DNA from 4 places in the Caloranaerobacter longqiensis genome. Region 3 is predicted to be linked to each of the others. Evidence: riboswitches for the same ligand, from Rfam matches in the RefSeq annotation. Region 3 holds a riboswitch; each other region holds the start of a gene.
What was found. Region 3 has a riboswitch for cobalamin ahead of AB4Y15_RS07225 (aspartate-alanine antiporter-like transporter). Riboswitches for the same ligand answer to the same signal wherever they lie in the genome.
Positions count from the first base shown of each region.

Region 1 (9,808 bases), on a different contig from region 3:
ATGTTGCTATGGAATCAGCAGACATAGTGTTAATGAAGAGTGACCTTATGGATGTAGTTACAGCTATTCAGTTAAGTAAAGCTACAATAAGAAATATAAAACAAAATTTATTTTGGGCGTTTGCATATAATGCAGCAGGTATACCAATAGCAGCAGGATTGCTATATATATTTGGAGGACCCAAATTAAATCCAATGTTTGCAGCAGCTGCTATGTCGCTTAGTTCAGTTTCAGTATTATCAAATGCTTTAAGATTGAAAGGCTTTAAGCCAGCTAAAAATAAATAAAAATTTAGGAGGGGTTAATATGAAGAAAACAATTGTTATTGAAGGGATGACTTGTGGGCATTGTGCAGGTCGTGTAAAGAAAGAACTAGAAAGTGTATGCGGAGTTAAAGCTGCTAATGTTGATGTTGCAGAGAAAAAAGCAGTAGTAGAGTTAGCACATGAAGTGGATGACTCTAAATTAATAAAAGCAGTTGAAGAAGCAGGTTATGAAGCTGTATCAATAGAGTAATATAGAGCTCCTTTTACAGGAGCTCTTAAATTGTTGACAAAATCCCTGCATATATTAAATATTTGCAGGGGTTTTGTTAACAATCTTCAGATATAAATTTTATTATTTTAAATTAGAAATTATAAAACTGGCATATAAATTGCAATATTATTTGAATATAAAATTAAAGGAGGAATTAGTTATGAATATATTATTAGCTATAGGATTTGTAGTATTAATGATTTATATGATGAGAATGGGTGGAGGTTGTTGTGGAGGACATTCTCATGAAAGACATATGCAACATAAAAGTAATGGTCATACTATGCATAAAGAAAATCATATGAATTCATTAGAAACAGCTAAAGACCCTGTATGTGGTATGTATGTTAGTAAAACTGACTCAATAAGAAGAACTATTAATGGCCGCACATATTATTTCTGTAGTAGAGAGTGTGAAGAAAAGTTTATTAGAATGAAATAATTTTGTAATACTAAATAATACAGTACTTGTGTTATATGCAACACTTTTATAAAATCGGTGAATAAAATCACATTAAAAGAAAATTTTATTCTATAAGATATGGCGTAAAAGTGGAGATGGATATTGTGTATTTAATATATAGAATATCTATATTAAGAGAAAAACTAAATAAAGCTATTAAAAATCAAGAAGATTATGAAATCATATATAAATTAAGTGTTGGATTAGATCAATTAATAGTAGAATATTATAAATTATATGAAAATAATGGTTAGTATGGGAGGTAGACATGGCAAGGGCACTAAGTATAATAATTACAATAATAATTATTGCATCTTCGTTTATTTATATAGATAAGAAATCTTCCAGTAGAACAAATAATGAGACTTCTCGAACAAAAATTGAGAAAGTCGAACAGACACTTATTCAACAGGATAAGAAATTAGACGATAATAAAGAGTATAATGATAAAAACATAGATAAGAACATAGATAAGAACAGCGAAGTAGAAGATTTAGATATGGAAAATGAAGAAAAAACTTCTGATGAAAGTTCAATTAATATATTAGATAAAAAATATCAGGATAAAACGGATAAAGATGAATATAATGAAGTGATAAAAGAAGATAATCAAGAAATAACAGAACAAGACAATCAAGAAACTGATATAGAAATTGATGAAGAAAATATTTATATAGAAGATATAAATAATAACGATAAAGCAGATTATACTCAAGTAGAGGATCAAATAATAGATGAGGAGCAAATATCTGAAAATAGTTATTATGAAGAAATATACTCTGATGAAAATATAAAATATATTAGAACTGATTTTCAGAATGATGTTTATGTAGATGTTGTTTTTCTAAATTTATTTTTAGATAATGAAAATTTAAAAGAAAATCTGGTATTTGATGTATTTTTAAATACTCATACTTATAATATTTCTGAAAATAACTTAGAACAGAAAATAGTATTAAAAAATGATAAAGGGCTAGAAGTTAGTGAAAATATAGAGTGGCTTCCTGTAGGTATACCTGAAGGACATCATGTTTTTGGTAAATTAATTGTTCCTAGTAAAGTTAACGGACAAAGTCTAATTGACAATAATACAGAGTATTTAAAAATTATTATGACAGATGTAGCAGGTGCAGAGGAAAGAGTTTTTATTTGGACCAAAGAAGAGGTAAATTTCAAAAGTTTGGTTAAATAGTTTGGGTTAGATTTCAAGTAAAGTTTACGAAATTTAAAGTTTGGTTTAGTTTTTATACTAAATTTTTGCCGTGCATTTGCTTTTATTTCTATAATTTTAATTATAAAGTTTATTAACAGTTTGAGGATAGATTATAAGTCTGTCCTTTTTATTTTGTTAGGGAATTATAAAGTTTATGTATTATAATAACTATTAGAGATATTTTTTATAATCCATAGGGAATTATAATAAAATCTTATATTTAATAAAAAAATTAATGTTGATTTTATTGAAACTTTGTCTGGCATGCTTACATGCCAGAGTCGTTATATACCTTGTTAAATTGTGAATAATTTTGAATATAAATTCCGTTTATAGATATAGGTAAAATCATCTTTATAATTTATTTTAAATCGAAGATTTTGTTCTATTAAAGGAGAATTAAAATGAAGAGATTTAATAAAAAAGAAATAATGGATATTATTTTTATTAGTATAAGTATTGTGATTATAACAATGCTTCACTATTCAATTATACCAGCTAGATGGGATATACACGATTTTCACAGGAGATTGTTTTATATTCCTATAATAATTTCTTCATTTAAATTCAGATTAAAGGGAGGTCTATTTACATCAGTAATAGTTTCTATTTTATATGTTACGCCTTTAATCTTTCCAGAGATATTATCATTAGAGAAAATAAATATGTCTATTTTAAATCATTTTTTAGAAATAATTATGTTTGTTTTTATAGGCACGGTTACTGGATTTTTAGTTGAAGCAGATTTTAAAAAGAAAAAGATATTGGAGATACAAATTAGAAAATTGACCGATCTTGAAAATTTTACTCAAAATATATTAGATAGTATAACTAATGTTCTTATAGCAGTTGATAAAGATTTAAAAATACAATTGATAAATAAAGAAGGAAGAAAATTGTTAGATTTAGATGAAACATGTATAGGGAAAGGATTAGATATTCTATTTACAGAGTATGATAAAATTGAAAAAATACTAAAAGATGTACTGGCTTTTGATAAAAAAGTGAATATCGTTACTAAGTGTAATTCAAAAGATAAAACTAATATTTATGTAAAATTATTTGCTTATCCATTGCATAATATTCTAAATAAAATAGAGGGAGTTGTTATTGTACTTGAGGACATCTCGGAGATTAGGAAATTGGAAAATCAAGTGAGAAGAGCAGAAAAACTATCAGCAGTTGGACAACTTGCGTCTGGTATTGCTCATGAAATAAGGAATCCATTAGGGATTATAAAGACTATATCTCAGACTGTAATTAAAGATATAGAAGATGCTGAAATAAAAGAGGGGCTTGAAATTATAGTTCATGAAGTAGATAGAGCTAATATGGTAATTAAAGGATTGTTGGATTTTGCTAAACCTAATGTAAATCAGATTAAAAACCAAAGCATAGATAAACTTATAAAAGAAGTAATTATGCTTACTAAAAAGTATGCTCAACAACATGATGTTAAAATTATTTATACGTCTGAAGTAGACATAGAAATATTAATAGATTCAGAAAAAATAAAACAAGCTTTTATAAATGTTATATTCAATTCTGTGCAAGCAATGCCTGAAGGAGGTTATTTAAACATAAGTTTAAATATAAAAGATGGTTGGGTTAAGGTGTCATTTGAAGATAATGGCACAGGTATACAAAGAAATGAACTTGAAAAAATATTTGAACCATTTTATACAACTAAAGATACTGGAACTGGGCTTGGATTAGCTATAACTCATAGAATTATTGATGAACATGATGGATATATTGAAGTTTCTAGCAAACCAGGAACTGGTACAAAATTTGATATTTTTTTACCAATTAAAACTATAACTTCTAAATAAAAAGGCTATCTCGATAGAGATAGCCTTTTTATTTAGCCTAATATTTCTTTCATATCAGCTTCTGCATTTGAAATAGGTTTTATATTGAACTTATCAACTAATACTTGTAATACGTTTGGTGAAATGAATGCTGGTAAAGTTGGTCCAAGATAAATATTTTTGATATTTAATGATAATAATGTAAGAAGAATACATACTGCTTTTTGCTCATACCATGATAGTATCATTGATAGAGGTAGTTCATTTACATCACATTCAAAAGCATCTGCAAGAGCAACTGCTATTTTTATAGCTGAATAAGCGTCATTACATTGACCTACATCCAATAATCTTGGGAATTCTCCAATTTTACCAAAGTCTTTTTTATTAAATCTATATTTTCCACAAGCTAATGTTAAAATTATTGTATCCTTTGGTGTTTTTTCAGCAAATTCAGTATAATAATTTCTTCCTGGTCTAGCACCATCACATCCACCTATTAAGAAGAAGTGTCTGATATCACCTTTTTTTACAGCCTCAATAATTTTATCAGATAGGCTTAATACCGTATTATGTCCAAATCCTACTAAAATTTTCTTTTCTTCTTCGTCTTCTTGCCAACCACCAAGCTCTAAAGCTTTTTCTATTAAAGGTGTAAAATCTTTTTTACCATTTACTTCTTCTATATGAGCTACATCTGGCCAACCTACTATGCTAGTAGTAAAAATTCTGTCTTTATAGCTGTCTCTAGGTTTTTGTAAACAGTTTGTTGTCATTAATATTGCACCAGGTATGTTATCGAATTCTTTTTGTTGGTCTTGCCATGCACCACCGTAGTTACCAACTAAATGCGGATATTTTTTAAGTTCAGGATATGCATGAGCTGGTAACATTTCTCCGTGAGTATAAATATTTATACCTTTACCTTCTGTTTGCTCAAGAAGTTCTTTTAAATCTTTTAAGTCGTGACCAGAAACTATTATGAAAGGTCCTTTTTTCTTAGTTATTAATACTTCAGTTGGTTCAGGATTACCATAGGCACCAGTATTAGCACTATCTAATAATTCCATACACTTGAAGTTAACTTGACCTAATTCCATATTTAGATTAAATAAATCATCTATAGTTAAATTATCATTTAAAGTAGCAGCTAGTCCTTTATAGAAGAAATTATTTACAGTCTCATCAGTTTTACCTAAAACATAAGCATGGTGTGCATATGCAGCCATTCCTTTTAAACCATAAATAAGTAGTTCTCTAAGTGAACGAATATCTTGATCTAAGTCTTCATCAGCCATTATTCCAACTTTTTTTGCATCATTTATCATTTCTTCTTTTGTTGAAGGTACTTTGTAACTTGCAGCGTCTGGAATAGGTCCTTCAATATCTCCAGCTAATTCTTTAAGATTTTCTTTTACTTCAGCAGCTTTCTTAATATATTCAACAAATCTTTCGGCATCAAAGTTAACATTAGTTAAAGTAGCAAACATTGCATCCATAACAAACTTATGAATTTCTTCATCAATTTTTTTGCCTTTTTCTAATGCTTTCTGCCCATAAAAACCTATTCCTTTTAGTAAGTAAATAAGTAAGTCTTGTAGAGCTGCAACTTCTGGGTCTTTTCCACAAACACCTATTTTAACACAACCTTTTCCACCTGCTGTTTGTTCACATTGATAACAAAACATTTGATTATCCATAACTAACCATCCTATTGTCTTTCTTTAATTATAATATACCCAAAATTTAAAAATAATTCAGTGATTTGAATCACAAAAAGAAAAAACCTTCTATTAGCTTGACTAATAGAAGGTTTGATTGATATAAGATTAATAAGAGAAATCCATTTTTCTAACTACAACGCCATTTATCGCACTTAATTTTTCTTCTAATTCATTACATTTATCACCACAATTATTAATTAATTCAAGTAGTATTAATCCTTTTTCTGTACAGTTATTATTATCTTCTGCTTGTTGATGTAGACCTAATCTAGTTTTAATAATACATCCGTAATCAGTCAATATTTTTTGTACTTCAGATACTTCCTCGAAACGATTGTCAATTTGCAGACCTAAAATTATTTTTGACATATTATCCCTCCATATATATTTTTTTAATTTTATCATAATATTATCAAAAAACTATTTTTTTAAACATAGTTTGAATATAAACATACATATTAATCTCCTAAAAGAATACTGATATCTAGTAATTTCTGCTGTAATTCTATAAGTTTATTTTTCAATTTATCATAATCTTTTTTCAATATCTCTTCATCAATAATTTTTTCAGTATTAGCAATTAAAACTTCAAACTGATTATATACTTCTTGTAGTTCTTTTTTAATGTTTTCTTTCTTTTTAAGAGGTTCTAATATTTCACCATGATAAACTTTTGCTTCATTGTCTTTAAATTCATAAATATATCCCATATTTGGTATGATAGTATCGACTTTGTAGGTTTCTTTAATTAATTCTGCTAATTTTTTGGCTGATTGCTCTTCACCGTGAACTACAAAGACTTTTTCGGGGAATTTTTTGAAACCTTTTAACCAATCCATTAGACCTTTTTGATCAGCGTGGCCAGAGAAACCTTCAATACTATATATTTCTGCTAAAACGCTTATTTCTTCTCCTAATATTTTGACTTTTTTTGCACCATCTTTGAGCATTCTGCCTAAAGTACCTTCTGCTTGATAACCTACAAATATAACACTATTTTCTTTTTTCCAAAGATTATGCTTAAGATGATGCCTAATTCTACCAGCAGTACACATTCCACTAGCTGAAATAATGACTTTTGGATAATTATATTCGTTTAGTCTCATAGATTCTTTTTGGTCGTTAATAAAATAAAGATTTTCAAATTCAAACGGATTATCTCCGCTTAGTATGAGTTTTTTGGTTTCATCATCAAAACAATATGGATTGTCTTTAAAAACTTGAGTAGCTGAAACTGCCATTGGACTGTCAACATAGATAGGTATTTTTTTATATGTTTCCATGATGTCTAAATTCTCATAATAATTGTTTAATTCATAGATTAATTCTTGAGTTCTTCCTACAGCAAACGAAGGTATAATAACTGTACCGCCTCTAGATACGGTTTTATCTATTATTTCTATTAATTTATTAGTCCTTTCAGCAACGCTTTCATGTAATCTATCGCCATATGTTGATTCTATAATTAAATAGTCTGCTTCTTCTATAAGTTCTGGGTCTCTTAGTATAGGTTTGTTTTTCATTCCTAAGTCGCCAGAATAAACTATTTTCACTGTTTTGTTTTTTTCTGTAATCCATAATTCTATTATTGAAGAACCAAGCAGATGACCAGCATCTCTAAATCTGACTTGGATATTTTCGTTTAGATTAATTTTTTGATTATATAAAACAGGTTTAAAGTAGTTTAAACTTATATTAGCATCTTCTACCGTATATAGAGGGTTAATAGGAGCTTTACCGGCACGTATACGTTTCCTGTTAAGCCATTTTGTATCTGATTCTTGTATATGACCACTATCTAATAGCATGATTTTACATAAATCATAAGTAGCTTTTGTACAAATTATTTTACCTTTAAAGCCTTCCTTTACTAATTTTGGAATTCTACCACTATGGTCTATATGAGCATGACTAAGCAAAACAAAATCAATTTCAGAAGGATTATATTCAAAATCCTTGTAATTTAGTTTTTCTAGTTCTTCACTACCTTGGAACATACCACAGTCGATTAAAATTTTGTATTTATCTGTTGTAATTAAGTGATTAGAACCTGTTACAATTTCAGCAGCTCCATAAAAATGTATTTTCATTCCCACTCCTCCTAACTCTGTTGTGTTGTTTGTCCAATTGTAAACCGTTTAATATATAAAATATATACCCATTTATTTCTACATAAAAAAACAAAAATCCTCTTTAGGGACATAAATCTAAAGTAGAATAGATAAAAATAGAAAAATTTATTAGTATTTAGCAGGAATTTTTTGAAATACATAGAATATATCCTTTTAGTATACAAATTAATATAAAAATTATAGGTGCCCGTTTAGGGAGAATAGGGAATGGAGTGGAAATCTCCAGCGGACCCGCCACTGTGAAGGTGAGCCTTTAAACATGATGCCACTGGATATTAATCTGGGAAGGCGTTTAAAGGTGTTGAACCTGAGCCAGGAGACCTGCCTATAATTTACATAAAACTCATGGATGATGGTAAAGTTCATGGTTTGTTTGTCATGCACAAATAAACTATGAACTTTTTTAGTTATAAGAAAATAAATATAGAAAAGAAGGGGGACAAAATATGGATTTATTAAAACAAACTATTAGTAAAATTGGAGAACTCGATAAGGAAGCTATGGCAAAGGCAAAAGAAAGGGTGGATAATCTTATTAAACCGCCCGGGAGTTTAGGAAGATTGGAGGAGATAGTCATTCAGCTTGCAGGAATAACGGGGGAACTTTATCCAAAGGTAGATAAAAAAGTGGTTATAGTTATGGCAGCAGACCACGGCGTTTTTGAAGAAGGAGTTGTAGTATTTCCGCAGGAAGTAACAGAAATTCAAACTAGAAATATGGCAAGAGGGGTAACAGGAGTTTGTGCATTAGCGAAACAAGCTAGAGCTGATGTAGTACCTGTAGATATAGGTGTGAAGGTAGATATAGATGAGATTGGAATAATAAGTAGGAAAGTAAAGTATGGAACAGATAATATGGCTAAAGGGCCTGCTATGAGTAGAGAGGAAGCCATAAAATCTTTAGAAGTTGGAATACAAGTTGCTGAAGAACAGATTAAAAAAGGAAAAAATATTTTGGCAACTGGAGAAATGGGAATATGTAATACCACTCCAAGTGCGGCGATTGTTTCGGTTATATGTGGATATGATCCTTTTGAAGTAACGGGAATAGGAGCTAATTTTCCAGTAGAAAGACTTGAATATAAAGCTGGAGTAGTGAAGAGAGCTATAGAAATAAATAATCCTAATCCGAAGGATGGGATAGATGTTCTTGCTAAAGTTGGAGGGCTTGAAATAGGCGGAATGGCTGGAGTGATGCTTGCGGGAGCAGCTAATAGGGTGCCGGTAGTGATAGATGGATTTATTTCTCTGGCAGCTGCTCTTATAGCATGTACTATAGAGCCTAAAACTAAAAATTTTCTTATACCTTCCCATGCATCGAAGGAAAAGGGAGCAGTATATGCAGCAGAGTTTCTTGGACTAAAACCAATGCTTTACATGGATATGAGACTTGGAGAAGGAACGGGGGCAGTACTTGCTTTAAATTTAATTGAGGCAGCTACGTATATGAATAATGAAATGATTACGTTCGCTGAAGCCGGGATACCAGTATAAAGATACAAGGGGACGGTTTTTTGTTTCCTTTTTATTTCTATCAGGATGTAGTAGAACTATTTTGTGTTACTAATATTATCTTCTAGATATAGATTTTAAATAAAATATAGATGAGCATAGTTTCTAACACTTTTTAAAGTTAGAAACTATGCTTTATTTAATTTTAAACTATTTTACTTTTATATAAAACCAATCATATAAAAATAAAGAATATTTGATATTCCATATATATATTATATAATCTATATTAGATAATATAAACAATTATAGTTTTTTAAATGGTTGCAGGTTTTTACAAAAGATAAGACTAATAAACAGGTTTTAAAATTCCACATAGTTAAATACTCTAGAGACGAAAGAAATTGTTTGTATGTATGGGATAGTGTTAGCAAGAGTACTATAATAGAGGTGTTGTATTTAATGTATAATATATGG
Region 1 covers NZ_JBFWFX010000010.1:75,250-85,057, forward strand. Annotated here, with positions in the region: gene AB4Y15_RS09505 (heavy metal translocating P-type ATPase) at 1-287, shown strand, start outside; gene AB4Y15_RS09510 (heavy-metal-associated domain-containing protein) at 307-516, shown strand; gene AB4Y15_RS09515 (YHS domain-containing protein) at 698-979, shown strand; gene AB4Y15_RS09520 (Spo0E family sporulation regulatory protein-aspartic acid phosphatase) at 1,096-1,254, shown strand; gene AB4Y15_RS09525 (hypothetical protein) at 1,269-2,192, shown strand; gene AB4Y15_RS09530 (two-component system sensor histidine kinase NtrB) at 2,618-4,045, shown strand; gene hcp (hydroxylamine reductase) at 4,078-5,724, opposite strand; gene AB4Y15_RS09540 (CPF_0552 family protein) at 5,854-6,117, opposite strand; gene AB4Y15_RS09545 (MBL fold metallo-hydrolase RNA specificity domain-containing protein) at 6,207-7,838, opposite strand; cobalamin riboswitch at 8,045-8,223, shown strand; gene cobT (nicotinate-nucleotide--dimethylbenzimidazole phosphoribosyltransferase) at 8,327-9,373, shown strand.
Region 1: another riboswitch for cobalamin. It lies ahead of cobT (nicotinate-nucleotide--dimethylbenzimidazole phosphoribosyltransferase); the one in region 3 lies ahead of AB4Y15_RS07225 (aspartate-alanine antiporter-like transporter).

Region 2 (9,808 bases), on a different contig from region 3:
CCCCATTATTGTTGTTATGTTTTCTAAACCTTTCAGCTAAACTATCTTCATCTTCAATTTTTATATCGGCATAGGGAATTACTCCTAATACAGGTATATTAATTAAATTCTCAAGCATTTCTATACCTGGTTTTAAAATTTCAACATCCCCTCTAAATTTATTTATGATTACTCCTTTAACTCTACTTCTCTCTTCTTCACTCAAAAGCATAATTGTACCATAAATAGAAGCAAAAACTCCTCCTCTATCTATATCTCCAACTAATATTACTGGAGAATCGGCTATTTCAGCCATCCCCATATTTACCAAATCGTTTTCTCTAAGATTTATTTCTGCTGGACTGCCTGCCCCTTCTATAACGACTATATCATTTAAACTACTTAACTTTTCATATGCTTCTTTTACTACATCCTTTAATTTAGATTTAAAATTATGATATTCCATAGCTGAAAGATTACCATATACCTTCCCATTTAAAATAACTTGACATTTTTTATCCGTTGTAGGTTTTAATAGAATAGGATTCATTAATACTGATGGCTTTTGCCCACATGCTTCAGCTTGAACGACTTGAGCTCGTCCCATTTCTAGTCCTTCTTCTGTTATGTATGAATTTAAAGCCATATTTTGTGACTTAAATGGTGCCACTTTATATCCATCTTCCATAAATATCCTACATAATGCAGCCGTAATTATACTTTTTCCTACTGAAGAAGCCGTTCCTTGAATCATTATGGATTTGTTTTTCAACTTAAACACTTCCTTTTTTAAATAATCTGCAATTTTCTATAAAATCTTCTGCTAGTCTCTTATTACTATAAAAGTGTATATGAGCATAAGCTCCTAAAGTGTTGTTTTTCACTATTCCGCATTTCCAAGAGTTTATAATTTTATTCTCCCTAATTTTGTCTACTCGATAGATATAATTATCATTAGTACTCTCATCTAAAATAGATCTATGAAATTCATGTGCCTTTACTTGAGTAGGCATTTTAGATATAGTACATGATTTAAGAATATTTACATAAACATATCCAAATCGTTGAAGTTTATTAGTCATTCTTGCATTTCTATTAAATATTCCAACCATTTCATATGTTTTACCATCAATGGTAGTAATAGATTTACATAAATACATTAGTCCACCGCATTCTGCATATATCGGCATTCCAAGCTCTGATGCTTTTTTTATCTCATTTCTCAATTCCTCATTTTCTTCAAGCTCTTTAGCAAAAACTTCAGGAAATCCTCCCCCTAAATATAATCCATGTAAATTATCAGGTAGTTTTCTGTCTTTTAATGGACTAAAATATACTAATTTTGCTCCTAATTCTTCTAATAAGTCTAAATTATCTTGATAATAAAAATTAAAGGCTTTATCTAATGCTACCCCTATGTTGACATCTTTAAGTCTTGTTTTATTGTCATTATTATACGTATAGTATAATGTTGAAACTTCTTTAGAAATTTCTATTATTTCATCTATATCAATAGTCTCTTCTATCATAGAAGAGAGCTTATCAAGTTTTTCATTTAAATTTTCTACTTCCGCAGTTGGTATTAATCCTAAATGTCTACTTTCGAGTTTAATATCTATATTCTTTTTTAAGTACCCTACACATTTAATTCCGGTAAATTTTTCTATAGCCTCTTTAATCAATTCATAATGTTTTTGCCCCGAAACATTATTTACAATAACTCCTTTAATTTTAACTTTTTCATCATACAATTTATATCCTAACACCTGTGCAGCGGCACTAGACGATACTCCATTTCCATCTATTACTAATATGACAGGACTCTTTAAAATTTTAGATACATGTGCCGTACTGCCATTATCTTTTTCTATTCCAAAGCCATCGTAAAGTCCCATTACCCCTTCAATTACTGAAATATCTTTGTCAAATGAATTCTTTACAAAAATATCCTTTATTGCCCTTTCTTCTAACATCCAGCTATCAAGGTTTCTAGATTTATTACCTGTTACAAAACTATGAAAAGCAGGATCAATGTAATCTGGACCAATTTTATAAGGTTGCACATTTAAACCTCTTTTACTAAGAGCTTTCATTATTCCTACAGATACTGTTGTCTTGCCAACGCCGCTTTGAGTACCACCAATTACAAATCTTGGCATTTTCATAAATATCATCCTCATTCTACAATTGTTTTTGCCTCATATGCATGTCTTATATAAATGTTTTGTATTCCTCTATTCTCACCTAATCCATGTAAATATACATCAACTTCATATCCAGCCTTTTCTAAAATAGTTTTCCATGAATCACTTTCTTCTCCTGCCATATCATTTAGTGCATGTTCTCCTGCTACAAGCATAAATGGCATTAAAGTAACTTTCTCTATATTATTTTCTTTAAGTCTATTCATAACTTGTTCAATTTCAGGATATCCTTCAACTGTTCCCACAAAAACGTTTTTATATCCTAAGTCATTAAATACATATTCCATTGCTACATATGCAGCATTCGAATGGTGGCAAGTTCCATGTCCCATAAAAACTACTGCCTCATTTTCTTTTAGGTTTGTAAACTGCTTTGCTAATGCATTAACTGTTTCTTTGTAATCTTCTGTAGATGTAAGCAAAGGTCTGCCTATTTTAAATTTATCAAAGAATTTAACATAATTCATAGCTTCTGAAACTAACTCTTCATATTCAATTCCATTTATTATATGTAGTGGCTGTATAATTACTTCCGAGTAACCCTGATTTTTTAGATATTCTAATGCTTCTTTTACATTAAAAACCTCAATATTATCTCTTTTCTTTAATATATTTATTATTGTTTGAGAAGTAAAAGCCCTTATTATATCGTAAGCAGGAAATTCCTCTTCAAACCTCTTTTCAGTAGCTTCAATTGTTAATTTTCTAGTTTTAGCATAGCTAGTCCCAAAACTAACTACTAAAATTGCTCTCTTATTTGAGTTTATTTCTCTTTTCATCTTTTTCTCCTCTCTTAAGTTAATATTTATATATTTTCAAACCATTCTTTTTAATTATTATTGTAGAAAGATATGGAATTTTTTCATTAATTATTACATTAATGTCCGTAATAATTCTCTCTTCTTCTGTACCACACTTAGAAATTAAAACAAAATTGTTTTCAAGCCCCCTTTTTAATAATTCATTAGCAAGAATTTTACAATCATTTGCTGGCTTCATTACTATAACATTTTCAAAATTGTCCAAAGCCCTTTTAAGTTTGTCATTATCACCTTTTCTTAATGGAACTACACTAAATCCTTCTTCCCATTCAGCTATGGGCATATTTAAACTACTCGATACAGAGCAAAATGAGGTAATTCCCGGTATTGTCTTGACTTCAATATCGTATTTCTTTAAATAATGCAAAAGATACATATATGTACTATAAATAGTAGGATCACCTAAAGTGATAAATGCTACTGTTTTGCCTTTGTTCACCATTTTTGCTATTATAGAAGCATTTTCTTCCCATTTGTTTTGAAGCTCATTTTCATCATATACCATGGGAAATGTCAAATACATTATTTCTGCATTACTTTTTATATGTTCTTTAGCTATTTTATAAGCAAAACTCCCTGCTGACTCTCTTTTTTCTGGACATATTATTACATCTACTTCATTTAATATCTTTTTTGCTTTAATAGTTATGAGTTCCGGATCTCCAGGACCAACTCCCACTCCATAAAATATACCTTTTCTCATATATACCGTTGACTTATATCTATAAAAACCTTATAGAAAGCAACGCATACCTATAAATCTTTATAGATTTATAGATCTTATCCGATACTTCTATTATGAGGCTATAAGCCTGCATAACTCGAAGTCGCTTTCTACTTTTATAGGATTGCACAGCTTAAGCATAAGCCAACGGTTTTCACCTCCTATTTTGTATTTTTGCTGTGCTTTTCTATTGCCCAATATACATATATTCCTCGCTCCGTTTAAATCAGCATTAATTATTTTATTTATAACTTTGTCTTTGAATAAACCTCGTTTAACTCGCTTCCCATTTAAAGCATTAGTTAAATCAAGGTTATATTGGGATAATTCTTGCATTATTTTTATATCTTCTGTTAAGCTACTTACTTTAGATGTGTAGCTTTCATCTACGAATTTTACTTCTATTCCATAACCTTTGGCTTTGTATTCTATATACCTTATTAACTTTCCAAATGGTATTTGTATAAAGCTTTGCTTGTTAGTTTTATTCAATCTGCACTTACCATTATTTTTTAGATTGTTTAGGTTGTCCGATAATATTATCTCTGTTACATCATGTTTTTCTAGATACTCTAATACTCTTTTACTGATTTTATGAAATTGATCATGAAAATATCTATTTCTTTTTTCGTAAATATATGTTCTATATTTTTCTAAATATCTTTTTCTATTTTTATCTTTTGTAGTCTTTATTTCTCTGTTTAATTTTGCTATAAATCTATTAAAGTTAGCGTTATATGTCTTGAACTTTTTACCATCTATTATTAAACTTAGTGTTTCTTTATCGTCTACATATATACTTAAAAGGTTGTTTATTCCTATATCTATCCCTGCACTTTTGTAAGGTTTTTCTTTTATTTCTTTCTCTTCTTTTTCATATATGAAAAGTAAGTACAATTCACTGTTTGAAAAATTAAGATGTACTGCTTTAATATTTTTTAAATTCCCTACTACTTTCTCTAATTCTTTATGATTTATATATGTCCTTATCATTTTATTGTTAAGGTTTATTCCTAGCTGATTTTTTCTTTTTAATGAAAATCCTTTATAACTATCTAATGGAATTGTATAATTAGTTAGTTTTGATAGTTTTTTAGGTTTTGGCGGTTTTGCTTTATAATCTCCACTTTTAACTCTAGTAAAAAATCCTTTATATTGATATTTTACTCTTTTCATTATTTCTACTAAATTGTGAATTTTAAGTCTTTTAGATAAGTTTATTAAGTCATTCATTATTTGATGGTTTTTATATTTATTTCTGATATAAGTTAGCTTTTCTTCTAGCTTTTTCGGAGTAGTTCTTCTAAATAGTGCTCTCATTATTTCATAGTTAGTTAACAACCTAAAATCTCCGATGTTTTGTTTATAGTCTTGATTAAGGAGTATTATATACATGTTTTCAAAATGTCTATACTTGTAAATATAATCTATAACCTTTGATTTGAATTTTTTGTCTTTTATTCTCATTTTGTATGTTCTTATATTTTCATCTGCTGATTTACTCATCTCCCTTTAACTCCCTCTATAATCTTCCTTAACTACTTTTTGAATTTATAATTGTTTTAAAGTTTTTATAAGTTTTTATAAATATTTTGTAACTGTTAATTATCCTCCATAAATCTTATATTAATTCTATTATTTTAAATAATTCATCCTTATTTTTAGGTATACCATATTTATTTTTTATTTCTGGGTATTTATCTCTTAATTTTTCATAAAATTCAAGTATTATCGGTTTCTTTACATTCGCTATTTCCATTAATTTATCATTGCTAAATATTTCATATGGTGTACCTTCGCCAAGAATATTACCGTCATATAATACATATATATAATCAGCCCAAGAATAAATATTATCTGGATTATGTGAAGAAATAATAATTGTCTTATTTTCATTATTAAGCTGATTAAGTATTTCAATTATTTCATCAGCAGCTTTTGAATCAACATTAGCTAATGGCTCATCTAAAATTATTACTTCAGGACTCATTGCAAGAATAGATGCTATTGCAACTTTTTTCTTTTCTCCTCCACTAAGAAAATGAGTAGGCCTATGAACTAAATTTTCTATTCCAAGCTTAGTTATTACATAATCTACTCTCCTCTTAACTTCATTAATCGGTATATTTAAATTCATAATACCAAAGGAAATCTCTTCATATACACTTGAAGAAAAAAGTTGAGCATCAGAATCCTGAAAAACTATTCCAACCTTACTTCTTAAATACTTTAGATTTTTTTTATCATATACAACTTCTTTGCCTTCAAAATATATTTTCCCATAATCTGGCTTGTATAGCCCATTCAAATGAAAAAATAAAGTAGTTTTGCCTGCTCCATTTGGACCTAAAATACCTATTTTTTTACCCTTTTCAATATTAATATTTAAACCCTTAAGTGCATAAGTCCCATCAGGATACTTATAGTGTATTTTTTCACAGGAAATTATTATATTCTTCAATATACTTTCCTCCATTAACTTTAATTGTTTAGAAGAATGCTATAACTATAGTAAATGTAAAATATATGGAAATCAAAATCTTATTTTTAAATGAATATTCATATTCCTCTTCTAAAACGTTAATCTCACCATCATATCCCCTTGAAATCATTGAAAGGAACAACATTCTATGAATGTGAAACGATTTTATAAATACATTACTTATAAGTTTACCTAATGAATAATATCCTCTTTTAATACTGCTATATCCTAACCTACAAAGTTGTGAATTTTTTATATTACTCGCGGTATCTAACAAAACAAATATAAACCTATATATTATCATGAATATTTCAACAAAAGTTTTAGGTAACTTCATTCGCCTTAAAACCCATATTATATCGTTAATTGGAGTAGTAAGAGATATAAAATAAAGACAATTTATTGAAGCAAAAACTCTAAAAAATAGATGTATTCCTGTATTTAATCCCTCTTTTCTTAATCCAATATAAAGGGATTTAATTTTTATAAAATAATCTAAAACTTCATAAGTTCTAGAAAAATCGATTGCAATTGCTAAAAAACTAATAATTAAAAATGGAAGTGGAATAAATAAAATTTTAAGATAATATTTTACTGGTATTTTGGCTATTACTAAAATACTAAATGAAAAAGTAATAATCACAAAAATATATAGAAATAATGATTTAGATATAATGCATGTAAATAATGGAAAAAGTCCAAAAAGAACTTTTTCCATAGGATGAATTTTTCTAATATTATTCATATATGAATATTTATCTATCAAAATCATTTAATCTACCATTCTCCTTCTTTTCCCCATGTAGTAACCAAAGAAATAGAAAATAAATCCACTTCCTATAGCTGCTTGAAGAGCAAATAATAAACTTTCTATTTCTCCACTTGGAGGCTCCCAAATACTATTAAACCATGGTTCATAATCCGGATCTAATGTACTTATATATTCTTCAGCTAAACCATCAGCTCCACCAAATTCTGCATCTTTTTTTACTACAAGAGGAATAATAGTAAGTATTATAACAATAAAGATAATTAACAAATTTCTTTTAAACATCATTTCTCCCCCCTTATTGCAGCCAGTTGTTGAAGTTCATCCTTATTATATTGAGTTAGTAAATTGTATACGACTACAGTTAAAAATCCTTCACTTATTGCTAAAGGTATTTGTGTAACTGCAAATATACCTAAAAATTTAGTTACAGAAGCAATAACTCCACCAATTTCAGATGGAAAAGCAACTCCAAGCTGTATTGACGTAACAATATATGTAACTAAATCTCCTATTGCTGCTGCAAGAAAAATACTTAAACTTTTTGATTTTTTACCTTTACTAAATAATTTATATATTCCATATGCAGCTATTGGACCAGCAATTCCCATTGAAAATACATTTGCTCCTAATGTAGTTATTCCCCCATGTGCAAGTAAAAGCGCTTGAAATATCAAGACTATTAGAGCTAGTACACTTGCTATCATAGGCCCAAATAATATAGCACCAAGACCTACTCCGGTAGGATGAGAACAACTTCCTGTAACAGATGGGATTTTTAATGATGAGAGTACGAATACAAAAGCACCGCATAATCCTAACAACATTTTCATATTAATATCATCTTTACATATTTTATTCATTCTCCTTATGCCAATTAATATAAATGGAATTGAAACTATAAACCAAATAATAGTCCATTTAACTGGTAAAAACCCTTCCATTATGTGCATTGCATATACATTATTTGGTGTTAGAAAATATAAAAAGTAAATAGATAAGAATAAAAATATTTTTTTGTTTTTCATATTTTTTCCCCCTTTTTATGTATTTCATATTTTTTAAATAAAAAGTTACATATACCATAATTATTTATGATATATATATTTTGTAAAAAAACAAAACCTTGCAACAGCATGCAAGGTTTTTCGCTAAATAGACATAATAAAAGACACACTAGGGAACACAAGTGCATCTTTTACTATCAATAATAACGCACACACTTCCCTCCGAAGCTGTTGCTAAAGTTTTAAGGCAGGTTTCCTGGCTCGCGCTTCATCCTACTCCCTTGCCTTCCCTGGTTTTACCAAGTGGCATAATAAGGTTTCGTCTTCGCTCACAGTAGCGGGGGCTGCGTCGGATTTTCACCGAACTTCCCTTTTAACTTCTTTAAATAAAGAAGCACCTTAAAACTTCAATATTAAGTTTTTCTTCAATTTCTATTATAAAAATAATAATAGAAATTGTCAATAAAATATAATTTTGCCCCTATTTGTAATATGTATAAGATTATAAGGTTGTAAAAAAAATATTAAAGCTATTCTTATTGATTTTTTCATACTTTAATAATCACTTGCCAATCTTTAAATAATTATCTCAATATCTACATGTCCTAAACTTGCCGCTACATATAAAGGCGTCTGTCCATAATCATCCTGTGCCTCTAAATCCCCACTATTTAAATCGCTCACACTTTAACCCTCCATTTTGTATTTGTAATATTGTAAGTATTCTATCATTCTTTCCTCACTAAGAGCATGGTTAACCTTAACTATACCGTTTTATACTTCAATACGCTAAAGTGGGCTATCTTTTCAATAAGCCCGCTAAAATTATCAAAAACATCTAAAAATTATTTCAATACTAGATACTATCTCTTTTAGTTTTTTATCCTCTATAACATATTCTCCAACTTCTTCAATATCTTCGTATAATTTCTCCGTCTCATAGTTATACTTTTCCATTATTGATATTTTACCTTCTGGATGTGTTATACAATATTCCTTACCCTTATATCTAAACTCTATTTCTCCTCCTCGCTTTAAGTTGTCGTAAAACTCATCTAATGTATTAAATTTATTTTGCATAACATATCTCCTCTTTAGTTATTGTAATTATTCTGATTTAAATTCAATTCTTTCCCACAATTTACGTCCTTTTTCTGTCATTTCAAACCAATAATCCTCAATCTCTTTATTATCATAAGATAATTTAATAAAGTAATCATTGCTACTGCCATTAGGATATGTTATATATATCAATGACTTATCAAGTAATTCATTTAAGCATTTTTTAACCTTTTTTCTACTAAACTCTATATTAAAATAGGATAGCAAGTGTTCAATTTGTTCGATGTTTTCTCCATCATCTGCTAATGTATTCAAAATTTCAAATAAAAGTTTATCCTTCATCATAATTAAGCTTTCCTCTCTTGTCTGCTATTACTTCTAATATACCTTTTATTAATTTTAAACTTACATAAATCTATGTTCATTGTATACAAAACCGCTTTTACATGTCAATACCATTAATGCAACTTTTTACCGACGTTTTTCTGCAATTTTCGTCATATTATGTTAAATCAACCTAAAAAAATAATAGCTCCATATCGAGCTAATCATAATTTTGATATTCATAAAATTATAAAAATGTTCAGCTTTTTGTGTCTAAAATACTCTGTTTTTTATCTAAGATTAGGAAAGTTTAATTGTCTTAAAGCTTCATAAGCTATAATTGCCACAGAATTTGATAAATTCAAAGATCTTGCATGCTCATTATCCAGCATTGGTATTCGCATACATCTATCTATATTCTGTTTAAGCAACTCCT
Region 2 covers NZ_JBFWFX010000004.1:30,643-40,450, reverse strand. Annotated here, with positions in the region: gene AB4Y15_RS04905 (cobyric acid synthase) at 1-751, opposite strand, end outside; gene AB4Y15_RS04900 (cobyrinic acid a,c-diamide synthase CobB) at 753-2,144, opposite strand; gene AB4Y15_RS04895 (sirohydrochlorin cobaltochelatase) at 2,156-2,962, opposite strand; gene cobI (precorrin-2 C(20)-methyltransferase) at 2,982-3,707, opposite strand; gene AB4Y15_RS04885 (RNA-guided endonuclease TnpB family protein) at 3,801-5,234, opposite strand; gene AB4Y15_RS04880 (energy-coupling factor ABC transporter ATP-binding protein) at 5,350-6,189, opposite strand; gene cbiQ (cobalt ECF transporter T component CbiQ) at 6,218-6,955, opposite strand; gene AB4Y15_RS04870 (energy-coupling factor ABC transporter substrate-binding protein) at 6,983-7,264, opposite strand; gene AB4Y15_RS04865 (energy-coupling factor ABC transporter permease) at 7,264-8,007, opposite strand; cobalamin riboswitch at 8,216-8,403, opposite strand; gene AB4Y15_RS04860 (hypothetical protein) at 8,815-9,066, opposite strand; gene AB4Y15_RS04855 (hypothetical protein) at 9,094-9,390, opposite strand; gene trmL (tRNA (uridine(34)/cytosine(34)/5-carboxymethylaminomethyluridine(34)-2'-O)-methyltransferase TrmL) at 9,663-9,808, opposite strand, start outside.
Region 2: another riboswitch for cobalamin. It lies ahead of AB4Y15_RS04865 (energy-coupling factor ABC transporter permease); the one in region 3 lies ahead of AB4Y15_RS07225 (aspartate-alanine antiporter-like transporter).

Region 3 (9,808 bases):
TAGTAATAACTGCTTACCAATCTGCATCCGGTATTGTTAACTTAATTACTCCTACTAGTGCTGTTGTTATGGGTGGTTTAGCTATAGGTAGATTATCTTACGACAAGTGGTTAAAATTCACATGGAAGCTTTTGGTAATATTAATGATAATAATTATTGCTGCATTAAGTCTAGGAGTAGTAATGAGTTAATTTATATTGGAGCAATATGCCTTCTGGATAAAATAGTCCAGAAGGTATTTTTTTTACCTAATACAATCACAAACAACAAAATAATCAATATCAAACTAATTTATCCAGTAGTGAAAATTGCAGAAAAATGTCGGTAAAAAATGACATCAATGGTATTGAAGACCTTATTATACTTTGTTATAATGATAACATAGATTTATTTAATAGATGGGTGTTACTATTTTTTTAAGAGTGCGAAGAATAGTGAAAATAATTCTAAGTAAAAGAAGTGAATTTTCTTAAACCTCTCATATGTAAGCATATGAGAGGTTTTCAATAGGAGGATTATTATGTTAAAGAACAATTTAAAGGTATTATTATATCATTGTGTAATAATAATAATAAGTTTTTGTTTATGTTTTCCATTTCTTACTATGTTAAAAGATGCTAAAGAAATATATGTTCCAATATTACATGGTTTATGGGTATTATTCTTTGCATTTCTATATATTTTGGCTGGTTTAAAGCTAGATATAGAAAACCCTCCTAAATATGATTTTTTATCTGTATCTATTTTGGTTATTATAAATGCAGCATTAATACTGACTATGTATATAGTTTCAGCGGGTAAAATGCTTTTAGAAGATGAAATTTATGGTATTTATCGGGCTCCTATTGGCATTTTTAACTTTCCATTCCAATTATCGATTTTACAGCTATATTTACCGTATTTAATCGAAAATCTAATAATTAGATTTTTAATAATAATGTGGCTACCGTCTTTATTTATGTTTATTGGAATTAAGCTAAAAAGAAGGCATAGTTTGGTTTAATTTTTGTAATATAGAGAAATTTCTCATATGTAAGTGTATGAGAGGTTTTTGACAGGGGGATTATTATGTTAAAGAACAATTTAAAGGCATTGTTATATCATTTTATAATAATAATAATAAATTTTTGTTTAACAATACCTCTTCTCATCATAGCAAAGCATATTAAAGAAGTATATTTTTTAATATTATTCGGTTTATTGGGATTATTCTCTGTATTTTTATATATTTTTGCAGGTTCAAAGTTAAATATAGAAAATCATCCTAAATATGATTTTTTATCTGTATCTATTCTAGTTATTATAAATGTAGTATTAATGCTGACTATATATGTAGTTTCAGATGGTAAGGTACTTTTGAAAGATGAAAGATATGATTTTTATTGGGGGCCTATTGGCTTTTTTAATTATCCATTCCAATTTTCGCTTTTACAGGTATATTTGCCGTATTTGATTAAAAATCTATTAACTAGATTTTTAATAATGATGTGGCTTCCATCTTTATTTATGTTTATCGGAATCAAATTAAAAAGGAGACGTAGTTCGGTTTAATTTATAAAAAAGTAAATTATTTGTGTATTTAATAGGGAGATGTTAAGATTGAGAAGAATAGTGAAAATAGTTTTATTAGTAATAATTATAATATTTTTAATAAAACTTTCTAATAGACCTTTAGTCATATACTTTGATTATTATGATCCGAGTTCACTATTCGATGGAGAATTAGTAAAAGAAGTATATTCTCCTAATAAACAATATATTGCTAAAGCATATATAATCGAAGGGAAAAAGGAATTGACTATTAAAGTAGAGCTAGTGAACACTAAGACGAAAAAGATTAAAGTAATATATTGGAGTTGGGATGAAGGAAGCGATCCTATTATTAAGTGGTTAGATGATGAATATATTTTAATAAATGGAAGGAAGATGAATGTAAAAACCAATGTTTTTTATAAAAAAGTCGATCCAGACGATAAATATAAAGAAACCTCTCATATGTAAGCATATGAGGGGTTTTTTGATATAATATCAATTAAGAATTGATAAAATTAATATTGAATAGGGGAGATTAGAATGAAAAAAAGATGCGGTTGGGTAAATGATGATCCAATATATATAAAATATCATGATGAAGAATGGGGGATACCTATCCATGACGATAGAAAACTATTTGAATTCCTAGTATTAGAAATGTTTCAAGCAGGTCTTAGTTGGATTACAATACTCAAAAAAAGAGAAAATTTTAGAAAAGCATTTGATAATTTTGATCCTGTGAAAATATCAAAATATGAAGAAAATAAGATTGAAAAGCTAATGGAGAATAAGGGTATTATTAGGAATAGAAAGAAGATTGAAGCAGTGATTAATAATGCTAAAGCTTTTTTAAAAATTCAGCAGGAATTTGGAAGTTTTGATAAATATTTATGGCAGTTTGTTGACAATAAGCCGATAGTAAATTCATGGGCAGATGACTCTTTAATACCTTCTAAAACAAAGTTATCTGAAAAGATAAGCAAGGATATGAAGAAAAGAGGTTTTATTTTTTTTGGACCTACAATTTGTTATGCTTATATGCAAGCAGTAGGAATGGTAAATGACCATACTAAAGATTGTTTTAGATATAAAGAAATAATTGAGAGATATTAGTTTGTTGACAAAGTAAATTATTTATGAAAATAACACTCATGCGAAAAAATTTAGAAAAAACTTAAGGCTCAAATTTTTAGAAAATCCTAACGCGTTGGGTGAGTCGTCCTGACTCTGAAAGCTAGCTTAATTTAATTATTTTAATTTTAAATATGATTTTCGTAATGGATTTCAACAAAATTTACATTGTAATTAATTTAGAGAATTTTGTTTAAAATTTTCACCTAGTTTTTTTACTAAATTCTTTCAAGCATTCGCTTTTATTTTCATAGATATTTTAAAAAATAAGTTTGTCAACGATCTGATATTAGTTTGTTATATAATTGTATTATAAGTTGTAGGAAATTATTATTTAATAGGAGTGTCTATATGAAGAGGATAGATGAAAGAGATACAATGTTCGCGAGGATGAACTATAAAAAAGGTACGCCTCAGTATGAAGATTATTATAAAAGAAATAAAGACAAAAAGGAAATAGATGATGATATTAGGAATAGACCTCAAATATGTGGAGAAGGTACAGCTACTTATAGTCCAGTAAATTCGCCAATTGCAGTAGCAAACTTCAGATTTCTGGGAGATATAATGAATTATGTGGAAGGAGAAATTAATCCCGTTAAAGTTGAAGTTAATGCTGAGAATATGACAAAAAGGATAAAGGGATTAGCTAAGTATTATGGAGCTAAGCTAGTTGGAATAGCAAAAATGAAAGAATATCATTATTATAGTCATAGAGGTAGACAAGATGATGTATATGGTCAAGAAGTAGAAGCTAAACATCCTTATGGAATAGTTTTTGCAGTTGAAATGGATAAAAATATGATTAATAGAGCACCTCAAGTATCTGAAGTGATAGAAACATCAAAAGCGTATGTAGATGCAGCTATAATAGGAATGCTTTTATCTTATTATATTAGGGAATTAGGTTACGATGCAAGAAACCATATGGATGGTAACTATTTAGTCGTAGCTCCACTTGTAGCAAGAGATGCAGGAATTGGCGACATAGGAAGAAAGGGAATAATAATAACGAGAGAGTACGGTTCAAGGGTTAGATTAGGGGTAGTTACTACAGATATGCCATTAGTACCCGATAAGAGAATAGATTTTGGCTTAGAGGAATTTTGTAAGATATGTAAAAGATGTGTAAGAACATGTCCGGGCAGAGCAATTCCTTCAGGTGATCCAGTAGAGATAGATGGAGTAAAGAGGTGGCAGATAAAACAGGAAGATTGTTATAGGATGTGGAGAAGTCTAGGTACTGATTGTGGAATATGTATAAGTAGTTGTCCGTTTAGTCAAGGTATAGACCTAGAATTAATAGATAAAATAAAAGATTCAAAGGAAATAATCGATAAGGTATTAAAAGAACATGATGAAAAATATGGTATAAGACCATATATAAAAGACCCACCAGAGTGGCTTTAATTTGAATAAAATTTTGGATTTAAATAAATTATAAAAATGATTTTGTTCTAATTTTTTATGGATTATAAAAAGTTTAAAAATTTTGTTTTTTTTTAATATTCATTGACAAGTTGCAATTAGTTTAATAAAATGTGATTGGAAATAGAATACGGAGCTCTATGGTGCTTATGATAGATGTCATAAGCTTAAAAGGGAAGTTCGGTGGAAGTCCGACGCGGTCCCGCCACTGTGACGAGGAACACAGTTACACAAATGCCACTGTTTCTTTTAATAGAAATGGGAAGGCAGTAACTGTGTAATGATCCGGAGCCAGGAGACCTGCCATAGGGAACAATACCGTTTTTACCCACGAGGATGGGGAGGTATTATGAGTAGTATAGGCCGATTTATGCTATTTTAGAGGCGGTTATTTATTGCCATAATACACCTTATTCCCAAGTGGGAATAGGGTGTTTTTTCGTTCGAAAGGGGAGATAAAATGGATTTAGATGTTACAAAGTTTATAACTAATCCTTTTGTGTTGATGTTCGCTTCGGTTTTTTTGGGGCAATTATTAGGTAAAGTTAATTTTGGCAGATTTAAACTCGGCAGTTCTGGAGGATTGTTTACTGGACTTATACTAGGATGGTTTATATATAAGAATTATGCACTGCCGTATAAAGGTTTAGAACAGATGCCAGCATATGCTAAAACAATATTAAAACAAGGAGTGATTTCAAGAGATTTTTTCTTATTTACTCTTATATTGTTTGTAGCGGCTGTGGGACTTTTGGCTTCAAAAGATTTGGACAAAGTGTTGAAGAAATATGGGGTTAAGTTTATAATTTTAGGAATTATTATTACATTTACAGGGGCATTTGTTACTTATATTATGACTTTGATAAGTAAAGGACAAAATTTATTTGCCATTTCTGGGGTGTATACAGGGGCTTTAACAAGTTCTCCAGGTTTGGCTGCTGCACTTGAATCTGTTTCTATTTATGGTAAGGAAGCAGAAAGTATGGTTGGATTTGGCTATGCGATTGGCTATATACCAGGTGTTCTTATTGTTATTTTAGCTATGCAGTTTATGCCATTAATTTTTGGAATAGATATTAATAAAGAAAAAGAGGAATTTTTTAAAGAAATGTATTCATCTAAAGAAGAGAGTATTAAAGACAGAGAAGTACAATTTGATTTGATAGCGTTTGTTTTTGTATGTTTATTTGGTGTATTTATTGGGAATTTAAAAATATATTTGGGACCTACAATAAATTATTTTAGTTTAGGTACAACAGGTGGAGTTTTAATATCGTCCCTATTGCTTGGCTATATAGGTAAAATAGGCTTTTTAAATTTCAGAATGAATAGCAAGGTATTGAGTGTAATACGTGAATTGGCACTTTCTTTTTTCTTAACTATAGTGGGATTAAGATATGGATATTCTGCTTTAACATCGCTTACAGGTTCAGGGCTATATTTAGCCTTAATAGCATTAATTTGCGGTTTTTCTTCGATATTTGCTGGCTTTATTATAGGAAGATATGCATTCAAAATAAATTGGATTGTTTTGTCGGGGGCACTTTGTGGAGGTATGACGAGTACTCCGGGGTTAGGGGCTGCTATAGATGCTACAAATTGTGATGATGTAGCTGCTGGCTATGGAGCAACTTATCCATTTGCACTTTTAGGTATGATTATCTTTACTATTATATTGTATAAACTTCCAATTTAATTTTAATGAATTAGTAAGGAGGGGTGGGTATGCTTGATGATAGAATCAGAAATAAAGAATTATTAAGCAGGATAATGTCTGCAAAAGAGGCTGCTATGTTAATTAAAGATGGAATGAATATTGGTACGAGTGGTTTTACTCCATCTGGTTACCCTAAAGCAGTTCCATTAGCATTGGCTAAAAGAGTTAAAGAAACAGGTGAAAAAATAAGAATAGGTTTACTAACAGGAGCATCTGTAGGGGACGAATTAGATGGTGAGCTTTCTAGGGCTGGAATTATCGCAAAGAGATTGCCATATCAGACTAATGAAAGTATACGAGATTATACTAATAGCGGTGGTTGTGAATTTTTAGATATGCATTTGAGTCATGTACCCCAATATGCGAAATATGGATTTCTAGGGAAAATAGACATTGCAATAATCGAAGCTGTTGCAATAACAGAAGAAGGGCATATAATACCTTCTACATCTATCGGTTGTTCACCTACATTTGTGCAAATGGCTGAAAAAGTGATTGTTGAGATTAATACAAGTCAACCTCTTGATTTAGAAGGTATGGCTGATATATATATTCCCAATGATCCACCTAACAGAAAACCGATACCTATTGAAAGGGTAGATCAAAGAATTGGAACTCCATATATTCCATGTGGTTTAGATAAAATAGCAGCGATTGTAATAACAGATATTATAGATAATGTTAGACCTTTAGCCCCGATTGATGATATTTCAGAGAAGATATCAGGATATCTTATAGACTTTTTAGAACATGAAGTGAAAGTAGGCAGACTTCCACAAAATTTATTACCTTTGCAATCAGGTGTTGGAAGTGTAGCAAATGCAGTTTTAGCTGGGCTTTTGAAATCAAATTTTGAAAATTTAGTCTGTTATACAGAAGTAATTCAAGATTCAATGCTTGACCTTCTTGATTCAGGAAAGGTATTATTTGCTTCAGGTACTTCTATAACTCCTTCTAAAGAAGGGCTTGTAAGATTTAAAGAAAGGATTAAATCATATAAAGATAAAATAATTCTAAGACCTCAGGAAATAAGCAATAATCCAGAAGTAATAAGGAGATTGGGTGTAATAGCGATGAATACTGCCATAGAGGCTGATATTTATGGGAATATTAATTCTACAAACATATTTGGTTCAAGAATGATGAATGGTATAGGTGGTTCTGGTGATTTTACTAGAAATGCATATATTTCTATTTTTACAACTCCATCTACTGCTAAAAATGGAGCTATATCTTCAATAGTTCCTATGGTTTCACATCATGACCATACAGAGCATGATGTGATGGTAATAATTACAGAGCAAGGAGTAGCAGATTTAAGAGGCTTAAGTCCAAAGGAGCGTGCTAAAGTTATAATAGAAAATTGTGCACATCCTGATTTTAAACCAATGCTTAAAGATTATTTTAAAAGAGCACAATCTGGCAAATATAAACATATTCCACATATACTAAGTGAAGCATTATCATGGCATGATAGATTTTTGAAAACAGGTACAATGAAAATATAATAACTTTGGAGTTGAGGTGATGTTATGAGAAATATATTAAAGGATTATATCATAATAAGTATAGGAATTATTATTGTAGCTTTTGCATTAAGTTTTTTTCTTGTGCCAGCAGACTTGGCGGTTGGTGGAATTACAGGACTTGCAATGGTAATTAAGAGTATATTTCCTTCAGTATCTATTGGAGCTTTAATGTTTATTATGAATTTAATATTATTTGTTGTAGCATTTTTGCTAATAGGTAGTCAATTTGGAGCAAAAACGATATATGCTAGTTTTGGACTTTCAGGAGCCATGTGGGTTTTTGAAAAATATTTCACTATAAATGGACCAGTAACAGATGATATATTATTAAACTTGTTTTATGGTATTCTTATCCAGGGAATAGGTATGGCGATAATATTTTATCAAAATGCTTCAACTGGTGGTACTGATATTATAGCTAAAATATTAAACAAATTTTTCTCGATAGATATAGGTAAATCACTATTAATGGCTGATTTTGTAGTTACACTGTTAGCTGTACTTACTTTTGGAACTAAACTAGGATTATATGCTTTATTAGGAGTAATAATGAATGGATTTGTTATAGATAATGTAATAGAAGGGCTTAATGTTAAAATGAATGTTACAGTAATAAGCTCAGTTCCTGAAAAGATAAAGAGGTTTATAACAGAAGAGCTTGGAAGAGGAGCTACAATTTATTATGCAGAGGGTGCATATACGAATAAAACTAGACCTGTTATAATGGCTGTTATGAATAAAAAAGAATTTATCAGATTAAAAAGCTATATAAAGAAAATTGATAATAAAGCATTTGTTACAGTATCTACAGTACATGAAGTATTAGGTGAAGGGTTTAATATGTTTGAATAAGGGAAACCTCCTCTTAAAATAACAAATTAAGAGGAGGTTTTATAATATTAGTTAGCAACTTTAAAGAGTATTAAAATGCTGGTATAACTCCTCCATTATACTCTTTTTCAATAAACTTCTTAACTTCTTCTGATTGAAGAGCTTTAATTAGTGCTTTTAATTTTGGATTGTTTTCTTCTCCTTTTCTAACAGCTACAATATTTGCGTAAGGAGAATCACCATCTTCAAGTAAAATAGCATCTTTTGTAGGTATAAGACCTGCCTCTAAGGCGTAATTTCCATTAATTACAGCACCGTCAACATCTTTAAGCACTCTTGGCAGTTGAGCTGCTTCTAAGGATTTAAACACAAATCTTTTTGGATTTTCAATTATATCTTTTTCTGTAGCTTCAAGACCTGCATTTTCTTTAAGTTTTATAAGCCCATTTTTTTCAAGAAGTATAAGAGCTCTGCCGCAGTTTGTAGGATCGTTTGGGATAGCAATAACTGCACCCTCTTTTAATTCTTCTACTGATTTTACTTTTTCTGAATATAGTCCAAGTGGCTCAACATGTACTGCTCCTATAGATACAATATCTATATTGTTCTTTTTAGCAAAGCTATTCATATATGGTACATGTTGAAAGAAGTTTGCGTCAATTTCTTTTTCTGCTAAGGCTAAGTTTGGTTTTACATAGTCTGTAAATTCAATAATTTGTAAATCTATACCTTGTTCTTTAAGTTTATTTTTTACTACTTTAAGTATTTGTGCATGAGGTACTGGAGTAGCCCCGACTTTTAGTACGTTTTTATCTTCTTTTGAAGATTGACAACCACTAAGAATAACACCACCTAATATAGAAACAATTAGTAATAGAATTAAAGATTTTTTCATATTTATTCCTCCTTATCTTTTTTTATTAATACTCAATGCAATTTTATTGCCTATTGCTTGTACTCCCTGTACAAGTAGAATAATTATTATTACAGAAGCAATCATTACATCGGTTTCAAAACGGTAAAGTCCATAACGTATCGCTAAATCTCCTAAACCACCTCCTCCAATGGCACCAGCCATAGCTGAATAGCCAATTAAATTTATAATTGTTAAAGTGATACCAAGCACTAATGAAGGTAAAGCCTCGGGAATGAGTACTTTAAAAATAATCTGTGGGATTGTAGCTCCCATTGCTAAAGCTGTTTCTATAATTCCACTATCTACTTCCTTTAAGGAACTCTCGATTATCCTTGCTACAAAAGGAGCAGCCGCAATTGCTAAGGGTACAATGCTTGCTGTAGTTCCGATAGAAGTTCCTACAAGGAGACGTGATAGAGGGAAAACTAGAATCATTAATATAATAAAAGGAAAAGAACGACTTACATTTATCACAGTTCCCAGTATTGAGTTAAGTATAGGTTTTTCCCAAATACCGTTTTTTTCTGTAACTACCAGTAAAATACCTAGAGGAAAACCAAGGATTAGAGCAAATATTGTTGAAGCTGCTACCATGTATATTGTTTCCCATAGAGAAGGCAAAAGTAATTCTATCAAATTATCCATTCCATACTACCTCCAATCCTATTTTCTCTTTTTTAAGCCATTTAATTGCATTTTCTATTTCTTCATTTTTTCCATGGA
Region 3 covers NZ_JBFWFX010000006.1:100,512-110,319, reverse strand. Annotated here, with positions in the region: gene AB4Y15_RS07255 (YfcC family protein) at 1-191, shown strand, start outside; gene AB4Y15_RS07250 (hypothetical protein) at 521-1,003, shown strand; gene AB4Y15_RS07245 (hypothetical protein) at 1,069-1,551, shown strand; gene AB4Y15_RS07240 (DUF5412 family protein) at 1,600-2,001, shown strand; gene AB4Y15_RS07235 (DNA-3-methyladenine glycosylase I) at 2,074-2,646, shown strand; gene AB4Y15_RS07230 (4Fe-4S dicluster domain-containing protein) at 3,016-4,074, shown strand; cobalamin riboswitch at 4,217-4,414, shown strand; gene AB4Y15_RS07225 (aspartate-alanine antiporter-like transporter) at 4,553-5,788, shown strand; gene scpC (succinyl-CoA:acetate CoA-transferase ScpC) at 5,818-7,317, shown strand; gene AB4Y15_RS07215 (YitT family protein) at 7,342-8,190, shown strand; gene AB4Y15_RS07210 (MetQ/NlpA family ABC transporter substrate-binding protein) at 8,261-9,064, opposite strand; gene AB4Y15_RS07205 (methionine ABC transporter permease) at 9,077-9,730, opposite strand; gene AB4Y15_RS07200 (methionine ABC transporter ATP-binding protein) at 9,723-9,808, opposite strand, start outside.

Region 4 (3,491 bases), on a different contig from region 3:
TGGGGATTGTCAAGATTAATTTATATAGAAAATTGCGTATCTTATTTGAATTTTAAAAAAAAGAGGCATCTAATATAGATACCTCATTTACTTATCCTTTTTCACTGCAACATATATATTAAAAATTAAACCAATAATCAATATATACATAACAAAATCATTAATATAATATTGAGAATACCCAATTATTTTTGTCCCAAAGAGATTCACTGCCATATCTTTTAGCTTTTCACTCTCTAAAACTAATCCAATACTATAATTCAACCTGCTTACATAAAATATTTTTAATAGGATAACAGCAATAAATAAAACCGCATTAACTATTGAAACTCTCTTTAACACTATCTTTCCCACTCCTAAATATCCAAAACTTTTTCAACTCGTCCAAATTTACATCCATTATATAACAAACTTTTGAGGGTATCAATACCATTTATGTTATCATTTTTCGAATCCTTCTTCAAATTTCATTATATTATGCCATATTAATGTAATATATGTTTCAAAAAAGTAGCATGTTATTATATAATTAATTAAAAAATAGTTTTCACATAGTCTATCATGCCTTCGTTTTATAATTTAATTACTTTTTAACAAATCAAACAACATAAAATTTAAAGGTGATTGCATGCTATGTTAGGTATAAAATTTATAGATAGAAACTTAATACTAACTATAATAGCCTTAATTCCAGTATTTGATATGATATATGGTATAATAAATGCAAAAAAAATAATGCTAACTCTTAGAGAAGAAGTCAAAAATGAGCATAGAGAGGAATATGAAGAATATATTAGAAATTTTATACATCTAATATCTACTATTTCTTTTATTATAATAGATAATACAGTTTTAAGACTATTAATTGCTATTGTTTACTTATTGATAGGATTTATATATGCTGTTGTATACTTTAAAATTAGTGAAAAGAAAAATGAAAAAATCCTTTTTGTGATTTTAGCAACTATCTATTTAGGAATATTTTTAGTCGCAATAGTATAAACATTCAGCAGGAAATAAGGAGACAATTCTCCTGTTTCCTTTTAGATACACTAGAACCATCCCCCTGTATCCTTCTGTTCCCTTGTTTCCTTTGAAATTCATTAAATTTATATAATATAAAATATATTTAAAATCATATCTTTTTATGATATGATAGGTTATGTAAAATAGAATATAGGAGAAAAAATAGGTTTTTATATTAAAAGGGAAATCGGTGCAAATCCGATACAGCCACCGCTACTGTGAGTGGTTACGAAATCAATATATAAGCCACTGGGTTGACTGGGAAAGCATTGAGAGTAGGATAATCCACGAGTCAGGAGACCTGCCTATTTTTTTTTACGAGAAGTAAACCTTCGGTGGGAAGGGGTACTTTTATTTGTTATGTTTAAAATAGCAAAATAAAGCCCATACCTTAAAGAAGGTTATGGGCTTTTTTCATATTAACTTCATAAAAATCAAGGTGATACTATGGCAGAAAACAAAATCGTAAACAAAAATGTAATATTAATCTTATTTTATTATTTTAACTATAATAAGTTTTTTTATAAGCGTAGGCAATGGAGCAGTAAAAATTTCACCTATATTTATTAAGAAGAAAAGAAGGTGTTAGATGATTGGAATTAGAGCTGAAGGACTTTGTGTTAACTATGGAAAGAAAGAAATATTAAAAGAAGTCAATTTAAAAGTTAATGACGGGGAACTAGTTTCAATAATAAGACCTAATAGTTCGGGAAAATCAACTCTTCTTAAAGCATTATCAAGATGTTTAAAACCATCTAAAGGTAATATATATTTGGACAATGAAGATATTTATTCTATTAATACTAAAAAAATAGCCCAAAAGCTAGCAATTTTACCTCAAATTAAAAATATTTCAGCAGATGTAACAGTAGAAAATCTCGTATCATATGGCAGATATCCGCATCTTGGCTTTAGAAAAAGACTTCTCAAAGAGGACAAAGAGATAGTAGACTGGGCTATAGAAAAAACTGGGCTTCAAAAATTAAGAAAAAGATTTGTACCAAGATAAAAGAGATGTAATTTGAAAACTTAATATGTATCTTAATGGAAAAAATAATTCAAGAAGATCCTGATTTTATTTTTGTTCAAACTATGGGCAGTGATAAAGAAAAGATATTTAAAAAATTAAAAAGCGATGTAGAATCTAATCCAGCTTGGGCATCATTAACAGCCGTAAAAAATAATAGATACATAATCCTTCCAAAAGATTTATATCTATACAAACCTAATGATAGATATGCAGAAGCATATGAAAAATTAGCGAAAATTCTTTACCCTGAAGTATTTAACAAAGAACAAAATCTTCATTTTAAATAAATTAAGGCAAATTTTGTTGAAATCCATTACGGAAATTATATTCAAAATTATCTATAATTTAATAAGGAATACAATTTCCTATGGATTATAAAAAATTTCAGCTGCACAAAGCTAAATTTCAATTTTAAAAATTGAAACTTAGCTTTATTTTATTCATATTTGCAAACATTTTGGATACAACAGAACCATCACTTTGTTTCTTTCCCTTTGTTTTCAACTTCCCTTTTTTTCAATTTAAACTATTTTATTGTTTGCTATCTCTTTTTTTCATGCTATATATTTTTTATTAAGTAAAATACTAATAATGAATGGATTTTAAATGATAGTCGATAGTTAATAGATTAATAACTACCAACCAAAAATCAGATGTTTTGGTAAAATTAAGTATTTAATAGCGAATTACGAAAAGCCAATAAATCTAAATCGGAGGTATTGCCATGGCAAATTTTAATTCTAAGCTAGATTATAGAACTCTCTCATTAATCGAAGAACAATTAAGACAAGAAAAACTACTATATAAAAAATACTTAAATTATGCAGAAATGTGTTATGATAGCGAGCTTAAAAACTTATGCTACAACGCTAGTAAGAGACATAAGAAAAATTATAAGAAAGTACTTAGCTATTTAGTTGATAGCCGATAAAAAAATTTAAAATATAAAATTAGTCGATGGTCAACAGTCAGTAGATTAGCTGGATATCGTATAAAATTAGGTACTAGTTACTTGATACTAGAATTAGAAAACAAAGCAAGAAAAAATTAGGTACTAGGTACTAAGCACATAATATTTAAAATTTAGAATTTAAAATTTAAAATTTAAAATTCATATGGTCAGGAGGCATACCTCATGTATATTATTAACAATTTATCAGAAAAAGAAATATTAAATGACTTAGTATTGTCGGAAAAGGAATTAGCAATTTCTTATAATAATACAATTGTTGAATCAACTTGCCCATTTTTAAGGAAAATACTATCTGAATGTCTAAACGATATTCAAGATATTCAATATACAATATATAATATAATGGATGAAAGAGGATGGAATAGAAGCCGTCTAGTAAATAAATCAGATTTACTTAATACAGTAGAAAAATTTCAATCTATACAATAAATAAAAACCTCCGGTTTTTTACCGGAGGTTTTT
Region 4 covers NZ_JBFWFX010000012.1:3,606-7,096, reverse strand. Annotated here, with positions in the region: gene AB4Y15_RS09975 (hypothetical protein) at 88-354, opposite strand; gene AB4Y15_RS09970 (hypothetical protein) at 634-1,002, shown strand; cobalamin riboswitch at 1,174-1,349, shown strand; gene AB4Y15_RS09965 (ABC transporter ATP-binding protein) at 1,616-2,035, shown strand; gene AB4Y15_RS09960 (ABC transporter substrate-binding protein) at 2,071-2,343, shown strand; gene AB4Y15_RS09955 (hypothetical protein) at 2,781-2,987, shown strand; gene AB4Y15_RS09950 (spore coat protein) at 3,192-3,458, shown strand.
Region 4: another riboswitch for cobalamin. It lies ahead of AB4Y15_RS09965 (ABC transporter ATP-binding protein); the one in region 3 lies ahead of AB4Y15_RS07225 (aspartate-alanine antiporter-like transporter).